2 regions of the Streptomyces sp. NPDC029956 genome follow, and region 1 is predicted to be linked to the other one. Evidence: predicted binding sites of a transcription regulator. Region 1 holds the regulator's gene; the other holds the start of a gene.
What was found. Region 1 encodes HrcA, which represses chaperone genes, less so after heat shock. Its sites were predicted from a motif close to TTNGCACTCNGNNNNNCNGAGTGCNAA; they were not measured.
Positions count from the first base shown of each region.

Region 2: groL (chaperonin GroEL) is a predicted target of HrcA. The motif match lies at 3,624-3,650, and genes of this name have one in related genera.

Region 1 covers NZ_JBVHZJ010000022.1:112,441-123,277, reverse strand. The annotation lists gene rpsT (30S ribosomal protein S20) at 1-90, opposite strand, end outside; gene lepA (translation elongation factor 4) at 275-2,140, shown strand; gene ACZ4XX_RS19705 (AMP-dependent synthetase/ligase) at 2,339-4,216, shown strand; gene hemW (radical SAM family heme chaperone HemW) at 4,308-5,540, shown strand; gene ACZ4XX_RS19695 (Cmx/CmrA family chloramphenicol efflux MFS transporter) at 5,537-6,769, opposite strand; gene ACZ4XX_RS19690 (DUF3097 domain-containing protein) at 7,230-8,030, opposite strand; gene ACZ4XX_RS19685 (MBL fold metallo-hydrolase) at 8,041-8,769, opposite strand; gene hrcA (heat-inducible transcriptional repressor HrcA) at 8,918-9,937, shown strand; gene dnaJ (molecular chaperone DnaJ) at 9,938-10,837, shown strand, end outside.
Region 2 covers NZ_JBVHZJ010000034.1:55,439-66,275, forward strand. The annotation lists gene ACZ4XX_RS25215 (glucosyl-3-phosphoglycerate synthase) at 1-968, opposite strand, end outside; SAM riboswitch class I at 1,118-1,262, shown strand; gene thrC (threonine synthase) at 1,256-2,566, shown strand; gene ACZ4XX_RS25225 (MoaD/ThiS family protein) at 2,607-2,885, shown strand; gene ACZ4XX_RS25230 (cold-shock protein) at 3,294-3,497, shown strand; gene groL (chaperonin GroEL) at 3,817-5,445, shown strand; gene ACZ4XX_RS25240 (hypothetical protein) at 5,607-7,277, opposite strand; gene ACZ4XX_RS25245 (hypothetical protein) at 7,267-8,916, opposite strand; gene ACZ4XX_RS25250 (SRPBCC domain-containing protein) at 9,119-9,589, shown strand; partial or broken gene ACZ4XX_RS25255 (deoxyxylulose-5-phosphate synthase) at 9,673-10,009, opposite strand; gene ACZ4XX_RS25260 (class I SAM-dependent methyltransferase) at 10,051-10,791, opposite strand.

The DNA.
Region 1 (10,837 bases):
GGTCTTGAGCGAGGACTTGACGGCCTTGTTGCGCAGGCGCGCCTTCTCGTTCGTCTTGTTCCGCTTGATCTGGGACTTGATGTTCGCCACGAAAAGAGCCTTTACAGGTTCGATGTTCCTTCTGGATGCGTCTCGCAGGCTGAGAGGGCACACGAGACACAGCTGTCCACACTATCAGCCACTCTCGTGCCCGCCCAAACCGGGCGCAGGGCGACGGGCATGGGACGATGGAGCCTACGTATCGATCCGACATCGCCCCGAGACGAGACCCTGCGTGCCCGCGACTCCTACCAACGTGCCCGAGCCGAGCCGTACCGACCCGGCTCTGATCCGCAACTTCTGCATCATCGCGCACATCGACCACGGCAAGTCCACGCTCGCCGACCGGATGCTCCAGCTGACCGGTGTGGTCGACCAGCGGCAGATGCGTGCCCAGTACCTCGACCGCATGGACATCGAGCGGGAGCGCGGCATCACGATCAAGTCCCAGGCGGTCCGGCTCCCGTGGGCGCCGACCGAGGGGCCGGGTCAGGGCGACACGCACATCCTGAACATGATCGACACTCCCGGGCACGTCGACTTCACCTATGAGGTGTCCCGGTCGCTCGCCGCCTGTGAGGGCACGATCCTGCTGGTCGACGCGGCCCAGGGCATCGAGGCGCAGACGCTGGCCAACCTCTACCTGGCGATGGAGAACGACCTCACGATCGTTCCCGTACTGAACAAGATCGACCTGCCGGCCGCGCAGCCGGAGAAGTTCTCCGAGGAGCTGGCCAACCTCATCGGCTGCCAGCCGGAGGACGTCCTCAAGGTCTCCGCGAAGACCGGTGTCGGCGTCGACGCGCTGCTCGACCGGGTCGTCCGGGACGTGCCGGCCCCGGTCGGTGTCGCCGACGCGCCCGCCCGCGCGATGATCTTCGACTCGGTGTACGACTCGTACCGGGGTGTCGTGACCTACGTGCGAGTGATCGACGGGCAGCTCAACAAGCGCGAGCGCATCAAGATGATGTCGACCGGCGCCACCCATGAGCTGCTCGAGATCGGTGTCTCGTCTCCGGAGATGACGCCGTCCGACGGTCTCGGCGTCGGCGAGGTGGGCTACCTCATCACCGGTGTGAAGGACGTCCGCCAGTCCAAGGTCGGTGACACGATCACCTCCCTGCACAAGGGCGCCACCGAGGCCCTCGGCGGTTACAAGGACCCGAAGCCGATGGTCTTCTCGGGCCTCTACCCGCTGGACGGCTCGGAGTACCCGGACCTCCGCGAGGCCCTCGACAAGCTGCAGCTCAACGACGCGGCGCTGGTCTACGAGCCGGAGACCTCCGCCGCTCTGGGCTTCGGCTTCCGCGTCGGTTTCCTGGGGCTGCTGCACCTCGACGTGATCCGTGAGCGGCTCGAGCGCGAGTTCGGTCTCGACCTCATCGCCACCGCCCCCAACGTGGTCTACCGCGTGGTCATGGAGGACGGCAGCGAGCACACGGTCACCAACCCGAGCGAGTTCCCCGAGGGCAAGATCGACGACGTGTTCGAGCCCGTCGTGCGCGCCACGATCCTCGCTCCCAGCGAGTTCATCGGCGCGATCATGGAGCTGTGCCAGACGCGTCGCGGCACCCTGATCGGCATGGACTACCTCTCCGAGGACCGGGTCGAGATCCGCTACACCCTGCCCCTCGCCGAGATCGTCTTCGACTTCTTCGACCAGCTGAAGTCCAAGACGCGCGGTTACGCCTCCCTCGACTACGAGCCCACCGGCGAGCAGGCCTCCAGCCTGGTCAAGGTCGACATCCTGCTGCACGGCGACAAGGTCGACGCCTTCTCCGCCGTCACCCACAAGGACGCCGCGTACGCCTACGGTGTGCGGCTCGTCGCCAAGCTGCGCGAGCTCATCCCGCGGCAGGCCTTCGAGGTGCCGATCCAGGCCGCGATCGGCTCCCGGGTGATCGCCCGAGAGACCATTCGCGCCATCCGCAAGGACGTCCTCGCCAAGTGCTACGGCGGTGACATCTCCCGTAAGCGGAAGCTGCTCGAGAAGCAGAAGGAAGGCAAGAAGCGCATGAAGATGGTCGGCTCGGTGGAGGTGCCGCAGGAGGCCTTCATCGCCGTTCTGTCGAGCGACGAGTCCTCCGGGAAGAAGAAGTAGAGCAGGGCGCACCACGCAGCTGTCCTGTGCGGACGACGGGTCCACGCGCCACGTGCGCGTGGGCCCGTTCGTTATGAAGCGGCGCCCTGTAGGGCCTTACGCGCCGGACCTCGGGCCTTTACTCTGATCCCGGCTCGAAGGTTACTCGCCAGTTAGTTACGAACCACCAGAAGGCACCGCCGCCGCCCGGAGGACGTCGTGAGCGACACACAGACCCAGATCGAGAACCGGCCGCCCTCCGTGGCGACCCTCTTCCTTGAGCGCGTCGAGCGGACCCCGGATGCGGAGGCCTACCGCTACCCGGTGCCCGCCGCCGCCGGTGCCGGCCCGGACGACTGGAAGTCGCTCAGCTGGGGGGAGGCCGCCGAGCGGGTGTACGCGATCGCCGCCGGGCTCGTCGACCTCGGTGTCGAGTCCGAGGAGCGGGTCGCCCTCGCCTCCTCCACCCGGGTCGAGTGGATCCTCGCCGACCTCGGTGTCATGTGCGCGGGCGCCGCGACCACCACGGTCTACCCGCAGACCAACGCCGAGGAGTCGGCGTTCATCCTCTCCGACTCCGAGTCGCGGGTCCTCATCGCCGAGGACGCGGCCCAGCTCGCGAAGGCCGTCGAGCGCCGCGCCGACCTGCCGAACCTCCGCCATGTCGTCGTCATCGACGCCACCGGGGTGGAGAGCGACGGCGAGTTCGTCCTCACGCTCGCCGAGCTGGAGGCGCGGGGCAAGGGCTACCTGGAGAAGCACCCCGAGGCCGTCAAGGAGCGGGTCGCGGCGATCACCGCCACGCAGCTCGCCACCCTCATCTACACCTCGGGCACCACGGGCCGCCCCAAGGGCGTCCGCCTCCCGCACGACAACTGGTCGTACATGGCCAAGGCCATCGCCGCCACCGGTCTCGTCACCCAGGTCGACGTCCAGTACCTGTGGCTGCCGCTCGCCCACGTCTTCGGCAAGGTCCTCACCTCGGGCCAGATCGAGGTCGGGCACGTCACGGCCGTCGACGGCCGTGTCGACAAGATCATCGAGAACCTGCCGGTCGTCCAGCCGACCTACATGGCGGCCGTGCCCCGCATCTTCGAGAAGGTCTACAACGGCGTCGCCGCCAAGGCCCGCGCCGCCGGCGGAGCCAAGTACAAGATCTTCCAGTGGGCGGCCGGCGTCTCCCGCGAGTACGCCAAGGCCAGCCAGGACAACTTCCGCCGCACCGGGACCGCCTCCGCGCCCTTCGGCCTCACCGCCAAGCACAAGGTCGCCGACGCCCTCGTCTACTCCAAGATCCGTGAGGCCTTCGGCGGCAACCTGCGCGCGTGCATCTCCGGATCCGCCGCGCTCGCCCCCGAGATCGGCTACTTCTTCGCCGGCGCCGGCATCCACATCCTGGAGGGCTACGGACTCACCGAGACGTCCGCCGCCTCCTTCGTGAACCCGGGCGAGGCCTACCGCACCGGCACCGTCGGCAAGCCGCTCCCCGGCACCGAGGTCCGCATCGCCGACGACGGCGAGATCCTGCTCCGCGGCCCCGGAGTCATGGAGGGCTACCACGGCCTGCCGGAGAAGACGAACGAGGTCCTGGAGTCCGACGGCTGGTTCCACACCGGTGACATCGGCGAGCTGTCCGCCGACGGCTACCTGCGGATCACCGACCGCAAGAAGGACCTGATCAAGACGTCCGGCGGCAAGTACATCGCGCCGGCCGAGGTCGAGGGCCAGTTCAAGGCCGTCTGCCCCTTCGTCTCGAACATCCTCGTCCACGGCGCCGACCGGAACTTCTGCACCGCGCTGATCGCCCTCGACGAGCCCACCCTCCTCGGCTGGGCCGCCGACCACGGCCTCGCGGGCGCGTCGTACGCCGACGTCGTCGCCGACCCGAAGACCGTCGCGATGGTCCAGGACTACGTCGACCGCCTCAACGAGGGCCTGCAGCGCTGGCAGACGATCAAGAAGTTCCGTCTGCTGCCGCGCGACCTCGACATCGAGCACGGCGAGCTGACCCCGTCCCTGAAGCTGAAGCGGCCGGTGGTGGAGCGCGAGTACAAGGCGCTCATCGAGGAGATGTACGCGGGGTCGCGGGAGTCCTGACCCTCGCCGCTGTGGACCCGGGCCTCGCCCCCGGGGAGAGGTTGTCCACAGGCCGGGCGTTCACCTCGGGCAGTACGGGACAATGGGGCTCATGCCTTCCGTACTGCCCGATGGTGAGTCCGTTCCCGACGACGGGGCGCTGCCCCCGCACGCCCTCGAAGGGGCGGGGGAGCGGCCGCTCGGGTTCTATCTGCACGTGCCCTACTGCGCGACGCGCTGCGGGTACTGCGACTTCAACACCTACACGGCCAGTGAGCTGCGGGGTACCGGGGGCGTGCTCGCCTCCCGTGACAACTACGCCGAGCAGGTCGTCGAGGAGATCCGGCTCGCCCGCAAGGTGCTCGGGGACGACCCGCGGCCGGTGCGGACCGTCTTCGTCGGGGGCGGTACGCCCACGCTGCTCGCCGCCGCTGACCTCGTACGGATGCTGGGGGCCGTCCGCGAGGAGTTCGGGCTCGCCGACGACGCCGAGGTGACCACCGAGGCCAATCCCGACTCCGTGAACCCGGCCTATCTCGCGGAGCTGAGGGCCGGCGGCTTCAACCGGATCTCCTTCGGCATGCAGAGCGCCAAGCAGCACGTCCTGCAGATCCTCGACCGCACGCACACCCCGGGCCGCCCCGAGGCCTGCGTCGGGGAGGCGCGCGCCGCCGGGTTCGAGCACGTCAACCTCGACCTGATCTACGGCACGCCCGGCGAGACCGACGACGACTGGCGGGCCTCGCTCGACGCGGCCATCGGCGCCGGGCCCGACCACATCAGCGCCTACGCGCTGATCGTCGAGGAGGGCACGCAGCTGGCGCGGCGCATTCGGCGCGGGGAGGTCCCCATGACCGACGACGACGTCCACGCCGACCGGTACCTGATCGCCGAGGACGTCCTCTCCGGGGCCGGCTTCGAGTGGTACGAGGTCTCCAACTGGGCCACCTCCGAGGCCGGGCGCTGCCTGCACAACGAGCTGTACTGGCGCGGGGCCGACTGGTGGGGCGCGGGCCCCGGCGCCCACAGCCACGTCGGCGGCGTCCGCTGGTGGAACGTGAAGCATCCCGGTGCGTACGCCGCCGCGCTGGCCGCAGGGAAGACGCCGGGGGCCGGACGGGAGCTGCTCTCCGAGGAGGACCGCAGAGTCGAGCGCGTGCTCCTCGAGCTGCGGCTCAAGGAGGGCGTCGAGCTGTCCCTCCTCAAGCCGGCGGGCCTCGCCGCCGCCCGCAAGGCACTCGCCGACGGGCTGCTCGACGCCGGGCCGTACGCCGCCGGGCGGGCGGTTCTGACCCTGCGCGGACGTCTGCTCGCGGACGCGGTCGTGCGGGACCTCGTGGACTAGGCGCGTTCGGCCCGACCGGCCGGTACGTCCCCGGGGCCTTCGCCGTGCCCGCCCGGGGCCGTCCGGGCGGCCCGGGCGGGCGAGAGCGCCCTGCGGGACGGCAGGGCGATGAGCAGTGCCCCCAGGACCAGGAGGCCGCTCGCCCACAGCGGGCCGAGCGTTCCCGCTCCGGTCCGGAGGGTGAGGGCGGCGACGAGCGGTCCGGTGGCGGCCCCGACGTTGAGCGCGGCGGTCGCGTAGGAGCCGGCCATCGTGGGGGCTCCGGCGGCCTCGTAGAGGACCCGCGCGATCAGCGTGCCGCCCAGCGCGAACGACGCCATGCCCTGCGTGAACACCAGGGTGAGCAGCGCGGCCGGCTCCTCGGCCAGCACGGCCAGGGCCGGCCAGCCGACGAGCAGCAGCGGACCGCCGACCGCGACGACCAGGCCCGGGTAGCGGTCGGACCACCGTCCCGCGAGGGTGATTCCGGCGAAGGAACCGGCCCCGAAGAGGACCAGGGCGACCGGAACCCACAGCTCGCCCAGCCCGGCGGAACCGGTCACGACGGGCGCCAGGAAGGTGAAGCTCGCGAAGGTCGCCGCGTTCACCAGGGCGCCGAGCAGCATCACCAGGAGCAGTCGCGGACGCCTGAGCAGTGCCAGCTCCGCGCGCAGGTCCGGCGCCTCGGCCGTGCCCTCCCGCGAGGGCCGCGCCGGGACGCCACGGAGGACGCCGAGTGCCGCGGGCAGGCAGAGGGCGGCGACGGCCCAGAACGTGGCCCGCCAGTCGAGCAGCGTGCCGAGCAGCGATCCCGCGGGGACCCCGGCGATCGTGGCCAGCGTCGTGCCCGACAGCAGGACGGCCAGCGCGCGCCCCTTCCGGTCCGGCGGCACGAGCCGGGTGGCGGTGGTCAGGGCCACGGCGAGGAACCCGGCGTTCGCGAGGGCCGCGACCACCCTGGTGGCGAACAGGACGGCGAAACTGCCGGTGACGGCGCCCAGGACGTGCGCCGCGGAGAACACGAGGACGAACCCGAGCAGGCCGGCCCGTACCGGCCAGGAGCGGGCGAGCGCGGCCAGGAGCGGCGCGCCGACGATCATTCCGACGGCGAAGGCCGAGGTGAGCAGACCCGCGCTCCCGACCGTGACGCCGAGGTCGGAGGCGATGTCCGGCACGAGGCCGGCGAGCATGAATTCGGACGTGCCCATGGCGAAGACCGCCAGGGCGAGCAGAAAGAGCGGGAGGGGCATCGAGTGGCTCCGGGGTGAGGAAATGACGACAGAGGCATCTCGTCACCGCGGTCAGCACCCACGGACCCACGGACCCACGCGTCCGGCCGCGGAGGGCGGCGGGACGGCGGGGTGGGCAGGACTTCGAACCCAGTGGTCCGTACGACCGAGGGGCGGCCGTACGGAGCGGACTCAGCGGTCCGGGAGAACTCGGGGGTCCAGGGGGCTGACGGCGTGACCGAAAGCCCCCGACGTGTCCGACTCGGGGCTCGACATGGCGCGCACGCTACCCGACCGCGCCCCGCCCGGGCACCCCGTGTTCCGCCCCCACCGGGCCGGCAGGGGGCGGACGACGGCGGACGACGGCGGACGGCGGCGAACAACGCCTGCGGCGCCGCCAGGGCGTGACCGCCAGAGCGGAACGTCCCCGGAATGCCCGGGGGCGTTACGCCGCCACGGCGTAACGCCCCAGGCAACACCCCTACGGCGCCGTCACGAAGTCGATCAGTTCCTCCACCCGACCCAGCAGCTCCGGTTCCAGGTCCTTGTACGTCGTCACCCTCGACAGGATGTGCTGCCAGGCCGCGCCCGTGTTCGGCGGCCAGCCCAGGGCCTCGCACACGCCCGTCTTCCAGTCCTGGCCCCTGGGGACCCGCGGCCAGGCCCGGATGCCCACCGACGCCGGCTTCACCGCCTCCCAGACGTCGATGTACGGGTGGCCGACGACCAGCACGTCCGGCGAGGTCACCTGGGCGGCGATCCGCGACTCCTTCGAACCCGGGACCAGGTGGTCCACCAGGACGCCCAGACGGGCGTCCGGGGCGGGGGCGAACTCCGCGACGATCGACGGGAGGTCGTCGACGCCCTCCAGGTACTCCACGACCACGCCCTCGATGCGGAGGTCGTCGCCCCAGACCCGCTCCACCAGCTCCGCGTCGTGCCGGCCCTCCACGTAGATCCGGCCCGCGCGCGCCACCCGGGCCCGCGCCCCCGGGACCGCCACCGAGCCCGACGCCGTCCGGGTGGGGCGGGCGGGAGCGGCCGACGGGCGGATCAGGGTCACCACCCGGCCCTCCAGGAGGAAGCCGCGCGGATCCAGCGGGAACACGCGGTGCTTGCCGAAGCGGTCCTCCAGGGTCACCGTGCCCGCCTCGCAGCGGATCACCGCCCCGCAGAAGCCCGTCGTGACCTCCTCGACGACCAGATCACGGTCGGCCGGGACCTCGGGGACGGGTGCCGACTTCTTCCAAGGGGGTGTCAGATCCGGGTTGTAGCTGCGCATTTCGGTGACGTTAGGCCACCTGGAAGCGGCGTGCCAGTTCCTCCCGCTGGAGTCGTACGAACGTGGCGTCCACCACCGCCCCGTGCCCCGGCACGTACACCGCGTCCTCGCCGCCGAGCCGCAGCAGCCGGTCGAGCGCGTCCGGCCAGCGGGAGGGGATCGCGTCCGGGCCCGCCTGCGGTTCTCCCGACTCCTCGACCAGGTCGCCGCAGAAGACCACCTCGCGCTCGCCCGGCACCAGGAGCACCAGGTCGTGGCCCGTGTGGCCGGGGCCGACGTTCGCGAGCAGGACCTGCCGTCCGCCCAGGTCGAGCGTCCACTCGCCGGAGACCACGTGCCGCGGGGCCACCAGGACGTCCACCGCCTCGGCCGCCGCCGTCTCGTCGAGCCCGTGCCGTACCGCGTCCGCGCGCAGCGCCTCCCGGTCCCGCACCCGGCCGAGGAGCTCGTCCGAGCCCACCGCGCCGAAGACCTCCGCGCCCGCGAACGCCGCCGTGCCGAGAACATGGTCGAAATGAGGGTGGCTCAATGCGATGTGCGTCACTCTGCGGCCGCCCGTGAGGTCCGCGATCCGTGTCCGCAGCCCGGCGCCCTCCGCGAGCGAGGATCCCGTGTCGTACAGCAGCACCGCCCGTTCACCCAGTACCAGTCCGACCGTGGCGTCCCACCCGGGCAGCCGTCGCCGGCCCACCCCGTCCGCGAGCCGCTCCCATCCGTGCGCTTCCCAATCCACGTCCATGCGGCGACGCTAGCCGGTGGAGGCGTCGCCACCTTGCCAGGAGCGACGCCCGCCGCCGTACACTGGCCGGGGGATCGCTGGCACTCGGACAGGGCGAGTGCCAAAAGCGGAGCAACCGGAACGACGACGACAGCTGGAGGTGCGCACGATGCTCAGCGAACGCAGACTCGAGGTCCTGCGCGCCATCGTCCAGGACTACGTCGGGACGGAGGAGCCCGTCGGGTCCAAGGCGCTCACCGAGCGCCACAAGCTCGGCGTCTCGCCGGCGACCGTGCGCAACGACATGGCCGTGCTGGAGGAGGAGGGCTTCATCGCCCAGCCTCACACCAGCGCCGGCCGCATTCCGACCGACAAGGGCTATCGCCTCTTCGTCGACCGGCTCGCCGGCGTCAAGCCGCTGTCGACGCCCGAGCGCCGGGCCATCCACAACTTCCTCGACGGCGCGGTCGACCTGGACGACGTCGTCGGCCGTACGGTCCGGCTGCTCGCCCAGCTGACCCGTCAGGTCGCCGTCGTCCAGTACCCCTCGCTGACCCGCTCGACCGTCCGGCACGTGGAGCTGCTCTCGCTGGCCCCCGCCCGCCTGATGCTGGTGCTCATCACGGACACCGGCCGCGTCGAGCAGCGGGTCATCGACTGCCCCGCGCCGTTCGGCGAGACCTCGCTCGCCGACCTGCGGGCCCGGCTCAACAGCCGGGTCGTCGGCCGCCGGTTCGCCGACGTGCCGCAGCTGGTGCAGGATCTCCCCGAGTCGTTCGAGGAACTGGAGGACCGCGCCACGGTCTCGACCGTGCTCGCGACCCTCCTCGAAACCCTCGTCGAGGAGCACGAGGAGCGGCTGATGATCGGCGGCACCGCCAATCTCACCCGCTTCGGACCCGACTTCCCCCTGATGATCAGGCCCGTCCTCGAGGCTCTGGAGGAGCAGGTCGTGCTCCTCAAGCTGCTCGGCGAGGCCAAGGAATCGGGCATGACCGTACGCATCGGGCACGAGAACGCCCACGAGGGGCTGAGCTCCACGTCCGTCGTCTCGGTCGGCTACGGTTCGGGCGGCGAGGCAGTCGCCAAACTCGGCGTGGTCGGACCGACCCGCATGGACTACCCCGGAACGATGGGAGCGGTACGCGCAGTGGCACGTTACGTCGGACAGATCCTGGCGGAGTCGTAAGTGGCCACGGACTACTACGCCGTACTCGGCGTGCGCCGCGACGCTTCCCAGGACGAGATCAAGAAGGCCTTCCGGAGGCTCGCACGCGAGCTGCACCCGGATGTGAATCCCGATCCGAAGACGCAGGAACGCTTCAAGGAGATCAACGCCGCCTACGAGGTCCTCTCGGACCCGCAGAAGAAGCAGGTCTACGACCTGGGTGGCGACCCGCTCTCGGCCTCCGGCGGAGGCGGCGCGGGCGGCTTCGGGGCCGGTGGCTTCGGCAACTTCTCCGACATCATGGACGCCTTCTTCGGCACGTCCCAGCAGCGCGGCCCGCGCTCGCGGACCCGCCGCGGCCAGGACGCCATGATCCGTCTGGAGATCGACCTCAACGAGGCGGCCTTCGGCACCACCAAGGACATCCAGGTCGACACGGCGGTCGTCTGTACGACCTGCTCGGGCGAGGGCGCCGCACCCGGCACCTCCGCGCAGACCTGTGACATGTGCCGCGGCCGCGGCGAGGTCTCGCAGGTCACCCGGTCCTTCCTGGGCCAGGTCATGACCTCCCGGCCCTGCCCGCAGTGCCAGGGCTTCGGCACCGTCGTCCCGACCCCGTGCCCCGAGTGCGCGGGCGACGGCCGGGTCCGGTCCCGCCGCACCCTCACGGTCAAGATCCCCGCGGGTGTCGACAACGGCACCCGGATCCAGCTCGCGGGCGAGGGCGAGGTCGGCCCCGGCGGCGGCCCCGCCGGCGACCTGTACGTCGAGATCCACGAGACGCCGCACGACACCTTCCAGCGGCGCGGCGACGACCTCCACTGCACGGTCACCATCCCGATGACCGCGGGCGCGCTCGGCACCAAGGTGCCGCTGCAGACCCTCGACGGCGTCGAGGAGATCGACATCCGCCCGGGCACC
Region 2 (10,837 bases), on a different contig from region 1:
CAGGCCACGCGGCGGCGGGCGTACTCCACGATGTCGGCCATCGGCGGCCGCTCCTCCGTGTCCACCGCGTACGTCCGTGGCTCGAAACCCTTCTCGCCCCGCTCGAACTGCGTCAGCCGCGGCCGCACCAGATGTCCCCGCGACAACCGCAGCTGCGCCGTCCGGTAGATCGCCGCCGCCATCCGGCCCAGCGCCTGCCCGTCCTGGTGCCGGTGCTTGCGCACCCCCACGTCCACCTGCGCGAGCGCGTCCAGGCCCACCGTGTGCAGCGCGTCCACGAGCAGGCCGAGCTCCACCCCGTACCCGACCGGGAAGGGCAGCCGTTCGAGCAGGGACCGGCGCGCCGCGTACTCGCCGCCCAGCGGCTGTACGAAACCGGCCAGCTGCGGCCAGTGCAGATTGAGGAGCGGACGGGCCACGAGCTCCGTCACCCGACCCCCCTGGGCAGGGGTCCCGCCGGAGGCGAGGCCATCGAACCCGGGGCCGAGCGGACGGTCGTACATCGCCTTGACGAAGTCCACGTCCGGGTCGGTCAGCAGCGGGCCCACGATCCCCGACACGAAGTCCGCCGAGAAGTCCCGCAGATCCGCGTCGATGAAGCACACGATGTCCCCGGTGGTCACCATCAGCGACCGCCACAGGACCTCGCCCTTGCCCGGCACGGCCGGTATCCGGGGGAGTATCGCGTCCCGTGCGACCACCCGCGCCCCGGCCGCCGCAGCCACCTCCGCCGTACGGTCCGTGGAACCCGAGTCGATCACCACCAGCTCGTCGACGAGCGGCACCGCCTCCGACATGAGCTCGCGCCGGATCACGGCGACGATGTCACCCACCGTCGCCTCCTCGTTCAGCGCCGGCAGGACGACGCTGACCTTCGTGTTCCGCTTCGCGGCGAGGATCCGCTCCAGCGGCCGGTCCGCCACGGACCAGGACCGCCGGTCCAGCCAGCGCTCCACCTCTTCCAGCACGTGATCTCCATCTCGCGGTTCGGACGGCCGGTCCAAGCGTCCGGGCCTTCGGTTACAGTCTTGAACAACGCGGATGCCCGATGCACGTCGGGGTGCCGCCCGCGCCGGAGCGCAGGAACGAAAGTTCACCGCGCTTCACAATCGAATACCGCTCATCCAGAGGGGCAGAGGGAAACGGCCCGTTGAAGCCCCGGCAACCCTCCAGTCGGTTACTCGTCCTCCAGCGAGGCTCCCGACTAGGGAAGGTGCCAAATCCGTCTCATGGCGAAAAATTCGTCATGGGAAAGATGAGGAGAAAGGGCCTCGCCTCCATGGCTGTACAGACTGTTACCCCCGCCACTTCGGTCGACCTCGGTCCCGCGTCGGGACTCTCCTGTCGCGAATGCGGTGAAGTCTTCCCGCTCGGCCCGATCTTCGCCTGCGAGCTCTGTTTCGGACCGCTCGAAGTCGCGTACGACCTCCCCACCGGTGACCCCGAGGCGCTGCGCAAGCAGATCGAGGCCGGCCCCGCCAACATCTGGCGCTACGCCCCGCTGCTGCCCGTCCCCGCCGACGTCGCCGACAAGCCCAACCTGAACCCGGGCTGGACCAAGCTCGTCCAGGCCGACAACCTCGCCCGCGAGATCGGCGTCGCCCCCGGCAAGCTCTTCGTCAAGGACGACTCCGGCAACCCGACCCACTCCTTCAAGGACCGGGTCGTCGCCCAGGCCATCGAGGCCGCCCGCGCCTTCGGCTTCACCACCCTCTCCTGCTCCTCCACGGGCAACCTGGCCGGCGCCGTCGGCGCCGCCGCCGCCCGCGCCGGCTTCCGCTCCTGCGTGTTCATCCCGCACGACCTGGAGCAGGGCAAGGTCGTCATGGCCGGTGTCTACGGCGGTGACCTCGTCGCCATCGAGGGCAACTACGACGACGTCAACCGCTTCTGCTCCGAGCTCATCGGCGACCCGCTGGGCGAGGGCTGGGGCTTCGTCAACGTCAACCTCCGCCCGTACTACGGCGAGGGCTCCAAGACGCTGGCGTACGAAATCTGCGAGCAGCTCGGCTGGGTCATCCCCGACCAGCTCGTCATCCCGATCGCCTCCGGCTCCCAGCTCACGAAGATCGACAAGGGTCTCCAGGAGCTCATCAAGCTGGGCCTCGTCGAGGACAAGCCGTACAAGATCTTCGGCGCCCAGGCCGAGGGCTGCTCCCCGGTGTCGGTGGCCTTCAAGGCAGGCCACGACGTCGTCCGCCCGCAGAAGCCGAACACCATCGCCAAGTCGCTCGCGATCGGCAACCCGGCCGACGGCCCGTACGTCCTGGACATCGCCCGTCGCACCGGCGGCGCCGTGGAGGACGTGAACGACGAGCAGGTCGTGGACGCGATCAAGCTCCTCGCGCAGACCGAGGGCATCTTCGCCGAGACCGCGGGCGGCGTGACCGTCGGCGTCGCGAAGAAGCTCGTCGAGAACGGGCTGATCGACCCGAACCTCACCACCGTCGTCCTCAACACCGGCGACGGACTCAAGACCCTGGACGCGGTGGCCGACACCTCTCAGGCGACCGTCACCATCCGCCCGAGCCTGGACGCGTTCCGCGACGCCGGCCTCGCCGTCTGAGTCCGTCCGCTTCCCTGGCCCACCGAAAGGTTACGAAGACATGGCCGTGAACGTCCGCATCCCCACCATCCTCCGCACCTACACGGGCGGTCGGTCCGAGGTCCAGGCCGAGGGCGCGACCCTCGCCGAGGTCATCGCCGACCTGGAGAAGAACCACACGGGCATCGCCGCCCGCGTCCTGGACGACCAGGGCAAGCTGCGCCGCTTCGTGAACGTCTACGTGAACGACGACGACGTGCGCTTCGAGCAGGGTCTGGAGACGGCCACCCCGGCCGGCGCCGGCGTCTCGATCATCCCGGCCGTCGCCGGAGGCTGCTGAGCCCTCATAGGGCCATCGGTTGTCCCGTCTTTCTTGAATTGCCCCTTCCGCGACATAAAGCGGAGGGGGCAATTCTGCATGGTTGAGCGCGGTAGAGTTGGGGAAGTCCCCCCTGCCGCTCATGCCAGACGCATATGAGAATGCGTCCCGGTACGACAAGAAGCGGCCAAAGTGCGTGCGCGTTGTGTACCTTCTGCACGCTTTGCCGGGCCCGACTTGCCCGGTAATTCAAGGGATTCTCCCTGATTCGCCTTTCCGTGGCGCCCAGAATTCTCGCTCGATTGACCTGTTGCAGAGGGCAGTTGGGCAGATACATTCAGCCGCGGTCGACGCGTTCCGGCGCAGGGTCTGACCCGGGTTCCGCGAAGTGCGGGTCCCGCGCAAGGGCCAGTAATAGGGGAGTTAGGCATGGCTCAGGGCACCGTCAAGTGGTTCAACGCGGAGAAGGGCTACGGCTTCATCGCGGTCGACGGTGGTGCGGATGTTTTCGTCCACTACAGCGCGATCCAGATGGATGGCTACCGCAGCCTCGAAGAGGGACAGCGAGTCGAGTTCGAGATCTCGCAGGGCCAGAAGGGTCCGCAGGCGGACATGGTCAAGCTCGCCGTCTGAGCGCGGCGCGATCGGCCACCGACGCAACGCCGTCGAGGGGTCCGCATCCCTGAGGGGATGCGGACCCCTCGCGCGTTCCCGCGCCCCCTCACGCCCCTCCGTCCACCTCTCGAAACTCGAGAGTCGCTTGCACTCTCATAGGGCGAGTGCTAATCATTGGCGTTAGCACTCGGCAGGTGAGAGTGCTACGAGGATCGGGCAGACGAGGCCGCCGGCCGGGTGGGGCAAGGAACCACGCGGAGCTGCGGAGGCCGTCCGTCGCGGGCGTCGGCGCGGTCCTGGAGCGTTATCCACCCCATGTCCGGGAGGACCACTTCACATGGCCAAGATCATCGCGTTCGACGAGGAGGCCCGGCGCGGTCTCGAGCGCGGCATGAACCAGCTCGCTGACGCCGTCAAGGTCACCCTCGGCCCCAAGGGTCGCAACGTCGTCCTCGAGAAGAAGTGGGGCGCCCCCACGATCACCAACGATGGTGTCTCCATCGCCAAGGAGATCGAGCTCGAGGACCCGTACGAGAAGATCGGCGCCGAGCTGGTCAAGGAAGTCGCCAAGAAGACGGACGACGTCGCCGGCGACGGTACGACCACCGCCACCGTTCTCGCCCAGGCGCTCGTCCGCGAGGGCCTGCGCAACGTGGCCGCCGGTGCCAACCCGATGGCCCTCAAGCGTGGTATCGAGAAGGCCGTCGAGGCCGTCTCCGGCGCCCTGCTCGAGCAGGCGAAGGATGTCGAGACCAAGGAGCAGATCGCTTCCACGGCCTCCATCTCCGCCGCCGACACCCAGATCGGCGAGCTCATCGCCGAGGCGATGGACAAGGTCGGCAAGGAAGGCGTCATCACCGTCGAGGAGTCCCAGACCTTCGGTCTGGAGCTGGAGCTCACCGAGGGTATGCGCTTCGACAAGGGCTACATCTCGGCGTACTTCGCCACCGACATGGAGCGCATGGAGTCGTCGCTCGACGACCCGTACCTCCTGATCGTCAACTCCAAGATCTCTTCGGTGAAGGACCTGCTCCCGCTCCTGGAGAAGGTCATGCAGTCGGGCAAGCCGCTGCTGATCATCGCCGAGGACGTCGAGGGCGAGGCCCTGTCGACCCTGGTCGTCAACAAGATCCGCGGCACCTTCAAGTCCGTCGCGGTCAAGGCTCCGGGCTTCGGCGACCGTCGCAAGGCCATGCTGAACGACATCGCCATCCTCACCGGCGGCACGGTCATCTCCGAGGAGGTCGGCCTGAAGCTGGAGAACGCGGGCCTCGACCTGCTGGGCCGCGCCCGCAAGGTCGTCATCACCAAGGACGAGACCACCATCGTCGACGGTGCCGGTGACAGCGAGCAGGTCGCCGGTCGCGTGAACCAGATCCGCGCCGAGATCGAGAACAGCGACTCGGACTACGACCGCGAGAAGCTGCAGGAGCGCCTGGCGAAGCTCGCCGGCGGTGTTGCGGTCATCAAGGCCGGTGCCGCGACCGAGGTCGAGCTCAAGGAGCGCAAGCACCGCATCGAGGACGCCGTTCGCAACGCGAAGGCGGCCGTCGAGGAGGGCATCGTCGCCGGCGGCGGCGTGGCCCTGCTCCAGGCCTCCTCGGTCTTCGAGAAGCTCGAGGCCGACCTCGCGGGTGACGAGGCCACGGGCGCGAACATCGTGAAGCTGGCCCTCGAGGCCCCGCTGAAGCAGATCGCGGTCAACGCCGGTCTCGAGGGCGGCGTCGTGGCGGAGAAGGTCCGCAACCTGCCCGTCGGCCACGGCCTGAACGCCGCGACCAACGAGTACGTCGACCTCATCGCCGAGGGCATCATCGACCCGGCGAAGGTCACGCGCTCCGCGCTGCAGAACGCCGCGTCGATCGCCGCGCTGTTCCTCACCACCGAGGCCGTCATCGCCGACAAGCCGGAGAAGGCGTCCGCGCCGGCCGGCGGCGGCATGCCGGGCGGTGACATGGACTTCTGATCCTCCGGGATCGGTGGTTCATCGCTGAACGCGAAGCTCAGCACGAACGAGGGCGGCACTCCCTGATGGGGGTGCCGCCCTCGGGCGTTTCCGGGTGCCGGCCGGCCGACTGACCGACCGGCGAGCGTGCCGGCCGGTCACCCGGCCGGCCGCTCAGGTGATCAGCGCACGTCGAGGTAGTCGGCCCACGAGAACGGCGACGTGAAGTGCGTGGCGTCCCCGTAGTACCGGAGCCGCCAGGTGCCGTCCACGGTCGCCTTCGCCTTGAGCGAGATCTTCCCGTTGGAGGCCGGGCGGCCCGTGGCGACCTGACGCCAGGTCGTCGAACCCTTCGCCTGGAACTGCAGGGCCACGGACCCGCTCCCGAACGTCCGCCAGGCGCGGTTCGTGTAGTGCTGGAGCGTGCCCGTCATGGTGACGTACGCGCCCTTGCGGACCGGCTCGGGTCCCGCGTTCGCGCCCGCGATGCGGGTCTCGGTGCGGACGAGGCGGAAGGTGTTGCTCGCGGCCTCGGCGAGGACGTCGCTCGCCGGGTGCCGGAGCCTGTACCAGCCGCCGCGGCTGCCGGCCCTGACGGTGGTGTCGTAGTAGTCCTCCGCCTTGGCGGAGCCGATCTGCCGCCAGCCGGTCCGGCCGTCGGCCGAGACCTCCAGGAGGAGCGGCTGCCCGCTGAACGAGGCCTCGGGGTCATAGGTGGCGCGCAGCTGCCCGGTTGCGGTCACCATGCCGTCGGCCGCCAGGGCGCGGGACCGGAGGAGGACCCGTGCCTCCTGCGGCATCGCGAGCCGGCCGCCCACCGTGGTGGTGCCGAAGCTCTGGTACGGGTCGACCCGCTCGACCGTCCAGCCGTCGATGCGCAGCCCGGGGAGGGACGGGATCCGCGTGGTGAACCGTCCGTCGGCGTCGGTCGTGACGACCTTGGCGAACGCGGGGTGGAGGGAGGTGCCCGTGGTCGGGCCGACCCGGACCTGCTGCCCGGCCAGGGGCGCGCCGCCGTTCTTCGGGTCGGTCATCCGGCCGGTGACGGTGGCCTGCTGGCCGGGGAGGACCCGTACGCGGTCGGCGGTGGCCTTCACGGTCACGGTGTGCGGGCGCCAGGTGTAGAGGGTGCGGGTCCAGCCGGCGGTGCCGTGGACCTCGTCGCTGTCCTCGGTGTAGGCGACCCGGAACTCGTCGCCCGGCATGACGTCCGGGTACGCCTCGCCGGTGAAGGCGCCCGTCTCGTCGGTGACGGGGGACTGTACCGGGCTCGCCGGGGGCGTCGTCCGCTGGACGTCGATCGTCCTGCCGGTGATCGGCACGATGTCGCCGGAGCCGGGCTGGACACCGGTCAGGGTGCCGCTGGGGACGGTGGTGCGGTCGTCCCAGCCGGGGGCGGAGAAGGCGAACTCCAGCTGCGGCTTGAGCGTGAAGTCGAGGATGCCGGCGTCGGTGCGGGTGCTGGTGTTGCCGCGCGAGTCGGTGGCCGTGATGTCGATGGCGTACCGGCCGAGGGCGGGCATCGTGCCGCCGTCCTCGGTCAGCTTCAGCGGTTCCTGGCCCAGTCCGTACCGGCCCTTGTCCCAGTCGTACGCGGGGATCGAGGGGATTTCGACGACGGTGTCGCCCTTGCGGAGCGTCGCGGAGACCTTGGTGACCGTGACGCCGGGGGTGTCGGTCCAGGCGGACACGCCGAAGACGCCGCGCTGGTGGCTGTCGGTGACGGCGGGGCCGATGCCGAGGGGGGAGGGGGTGTCGGCGGCCTGGGCGGGGGCGGCGACGGCGCCTCCGAGGAGCACTGCGGCCAGGGCCGTGGCGAGGGGGGCGGTGGTCCGCCGGAGGTCAGCGCGCATCGATGTACTTCGCCTTCGTCTCGCTGTAGAAGTAGGCGGTCGCGGACTGCTTCACCAACGCCCATGAACCGTCGCCGTAGTTGGTGGCGCGGAAGCTGAACTTGCCGGTGCTGCCGGTGGTGACGTTCTGGGTCACCCAGTACCACTGGGACTCGCCCTTGGGCTTGAACACGAGCGTGACCTTGGCGCCCTTGAGGGGCTTCCAGGTTCCGCCGGTCTGCTGCTGGAGGGTGCCGGAGACGGTCATCTTGGTGTTCACGTACGGCCGGGCGGGGGTGATGGAGAACGTGGAGAACCGGGTCGGGATGCGGCCGAGCCGGACGCTGCCGGTGGTCCGGGCGACCATCTCGTCGTTCTCGGGGTGGTGCAGCCGGTAGAGCGCGTTGACGTAGGCGCGGGAGGAGACGTCGAACGGGCAGTAGCCGGAGTTGCCGCCGCTCGCCTTGGCGCCGGAGAGGTTCCGCCACGTGCGGCCGTTGTCCAGGGAGGCCTGGAGGGTGACGGTCTGCTCCCCGCAGTACGCCTGGGTCGTCATCCGGCCGGTGCCGCGGACCCGGCCGTACTCGTCGAGGGTGATGCGCCAGCCGGTGAACGAGAAGGGCTGGGGGACGGCGATGTTCCCCTCGTCGTACGCGCGGGACTGGTAGTACACCGACGGCGCGAGGGAGGTGAACACCTGCGTCGCGTGCGTGGCGCGCGCCCCGTAGGAGAAGGTGCCGTCGACCGCCGAGACGCCACTGCCCATGAGCCCGTGGACCGACAGGTCGTACGTCGGCTTCTGGGTCGTGGTGATGAGCGGCGCGCCCGCGTACGGCTTCCAGCCGTCCGGGGTCAGCCGCTCGACGCGGCCGGCGACGGTGACGTTGGTGTCCTTCGCGACGCGGTACTTGTTCAGCTTGGCGGTGATCCGGTACGTGGTCTTCTCGACGCCGACCTCGGGGACGGGTGCGGCGGCGGCGGGCACGGTGTCGGCGGCGGGTGCGACGACGGTGGCGGTGCCGCGGGTGATCGCGGCGTTCGGGGTGAACGGCAGCGAGAAGGTGCCGTCCGCGCCGGTGGTCGCGGTGGCCGTCAGCTCCTTCCACGTGTCGGTGAAGACGCTGAGGTCGACCTTGACCTTGGTGCCGACGCGGGCGGGCGTCACGGTGCCGGTGACCGGGTCCCAGGTGGTGGCCGTGCCGGAGAGGACGACCTTCCGGGCGGTGAGGCTCGTGTCCTGGCGGTCGAAGGAGAGCTTCGAGACGCCGGTGTGCAGCTTGTGGGCGTACGTGCCGCCGGTCCACTTCTGGACGGTGCCGCCGGGCTGCCGGTACTCGACGAGCACCGGGTAGCTGCCGTACGCGGTGCCCTCGGGCAGCCGCAGGGCGGTGTCGGTGACGTAGCCGTAGGGCCGGCCGGTGTTCGTGTCCCCGTCCTGCCAGTTCAGGGCGTCGGTCGAGGCGAGGACGGCGGCGCCGGGGGCGGTGGAGGCAAGGACGCTGACCTTGATCCACAGCGGGCGGCCGGTGATCTGGACGCCGAGCCTGGCGTCGTCGGTGGTGAAGGTGGCGGACACGTCGGCCGCGTGGGCGGCCGGGGCGTGAACGACGGCGGGCGCGATGACGCCCGCCGAGAGAGCGAAGACGGCTGCGGCACGCACGAAGGCGTGCGGAAGCCTGCGCGTTGAGCGCGGCAAAGGGACCCCCCACAGGTCTGTGATGGCGGCGTCGCCCGTGATCGGGAGCGGCCGCGTGGAAGAACTTTAGCGCTCACCTGTTGAACATGTTCACTTGATTGTTGAGAGTGCTGGGCGGGGGCGACGGGGTGATCCTGGAAGTGCCCCTTCGTGAAGGGAACGGACCATGGTCACCCTCCTGACGACCCCGGCCGACCGAGAGCTGGTCATCACCCGCACCTTCGACGCCCCGCCGGCCAGGGTCTGGGAGGCGTGGACGGCCCCCGAGCACGTACGGGAGTGGTACGGGGTGGCCGGACTGACCACGACGGTCGTCGACATCGATCTGCGGGTGGGCGGTGCGTGGCGCTGGGGCCAGACCGCCCCGGACGGCCAGCAGATCGTCTTCTCCGGCAGGTACGAGGACGTCGTCCCGGTCGAGCGGCTCGACTACACGGAGGTCTTCGAGCAGATGCCGGACGGGGACCCGGTCCGCGTCACGCTCACGTTCGACGCGACTCCCGACGGCGGTACGGCCCTGACCAGCACCTCCTTCTGGCCGTCGAACGAGATCAGGGACCAGTCGCTGGCGGCGGGCATGGAGGCGGGGGTGCGGGAGCAGTACGACCGGCTCGCGGAGCACCTGAAGTCGATGTGAAGGCCTCGCCCGGCCCCAGGCCCTGTCGTCGAACTCCCGCCCGCCCCGCCCTTCGGGCGACGGCGGGTTCCTGACGACAGGACCTAGTCCCAGCGGGTCAGGGCCTTCGCGATCGGCTCGCCGGTCCGGCGGGCGCGGGCCAGGCCGGCCTTGACCTCGGACAGGGTGCGGGGCCGGTAACCGGGCCCGCCGCAGCAGGACTTGTGGAACCGGAGGCCGGAGTGGAGGACGACGGACAGCGCCCGCCAGCCCGAGACGTCCCGGCGGCGGGGCGGCGCGAAGGCGGACCCGACGTGGATGAGGGCGCGCGCACAACGCGGACACCGCCGCTCGCGCCCCCTCCTCATGCGGTTCCGGGTAGGACTGCTTGTAGGAGGCGCGGCACGGCAGGCAGACGTACGAGGTCTTGGCATAGCCCATGGGGCGAGGGTAGGGGGCCGGGGTGTCGGTCCCCCACCGGATTACGGGCGCCGGAAGAGCGCCGTCCAGAGGAAGGCCTCGCCGAAGGCGGGGGAGTCGGCGGCCTCGTCGCGCATACGACGGACCTCGACGTCGGTCAGGCCGGCGAAGATGCCGCGCAACGAGGCGTCCGTATAGGCGAGTCCGCCGTCCAGCCTGCCCTTCCGGTAGAAGTCGGCGTCGGGAAGTTCGGAGCCCATGCCGCCCTCGCCGGCGGCGAACGCGGTGAGTGCGAAGTGCCCGCCGGGTGCGAGGACGCGGTCCAGGAGCGCGAGGTGGCTGATGCGGCGGTGCGGCGGCAGGTGGTGGAAGCAGCCGGAGTCGTAGACGAGGTCGTACGGGCCTTCCAGGGGGGCGGTGAAGGCGTCGCCGCACACGAACCGGATCCCGGTCCCGGCCTCCCGGGCCCTCTCCTCCGCCCAGCGGATCGCGGTCGCGGAAAGGTCGACGGCGTCCACCTCGTACCCCAGCGACGCGAGGTACAGGCTGTTCCGCCCGGGCCCGCACCCGAGGTCGAGGGCCCGCCCGCCACCGGCCGGGAGCAGTCCCCGCTCGACGTACGAGACCAGGTTCTCGTCGGGCTTGGCGACGAAGAACGGCACGGGCTTGTCGCGGTCGGCGTAGAACCCGTCCCACCAGTCGGCGCCGCCACCGGACCACCGGTCGGCATCGGGCGCGAAGAGCCCGTCGAGCAGAGTGAGGACGTCGTCGACGGTGTGGATGCAGCGATCGTTCGGACCCAAGTGGATCTCCCCTCCAAGTCCCCCAAGAATACCGGCAGGAGAGGCG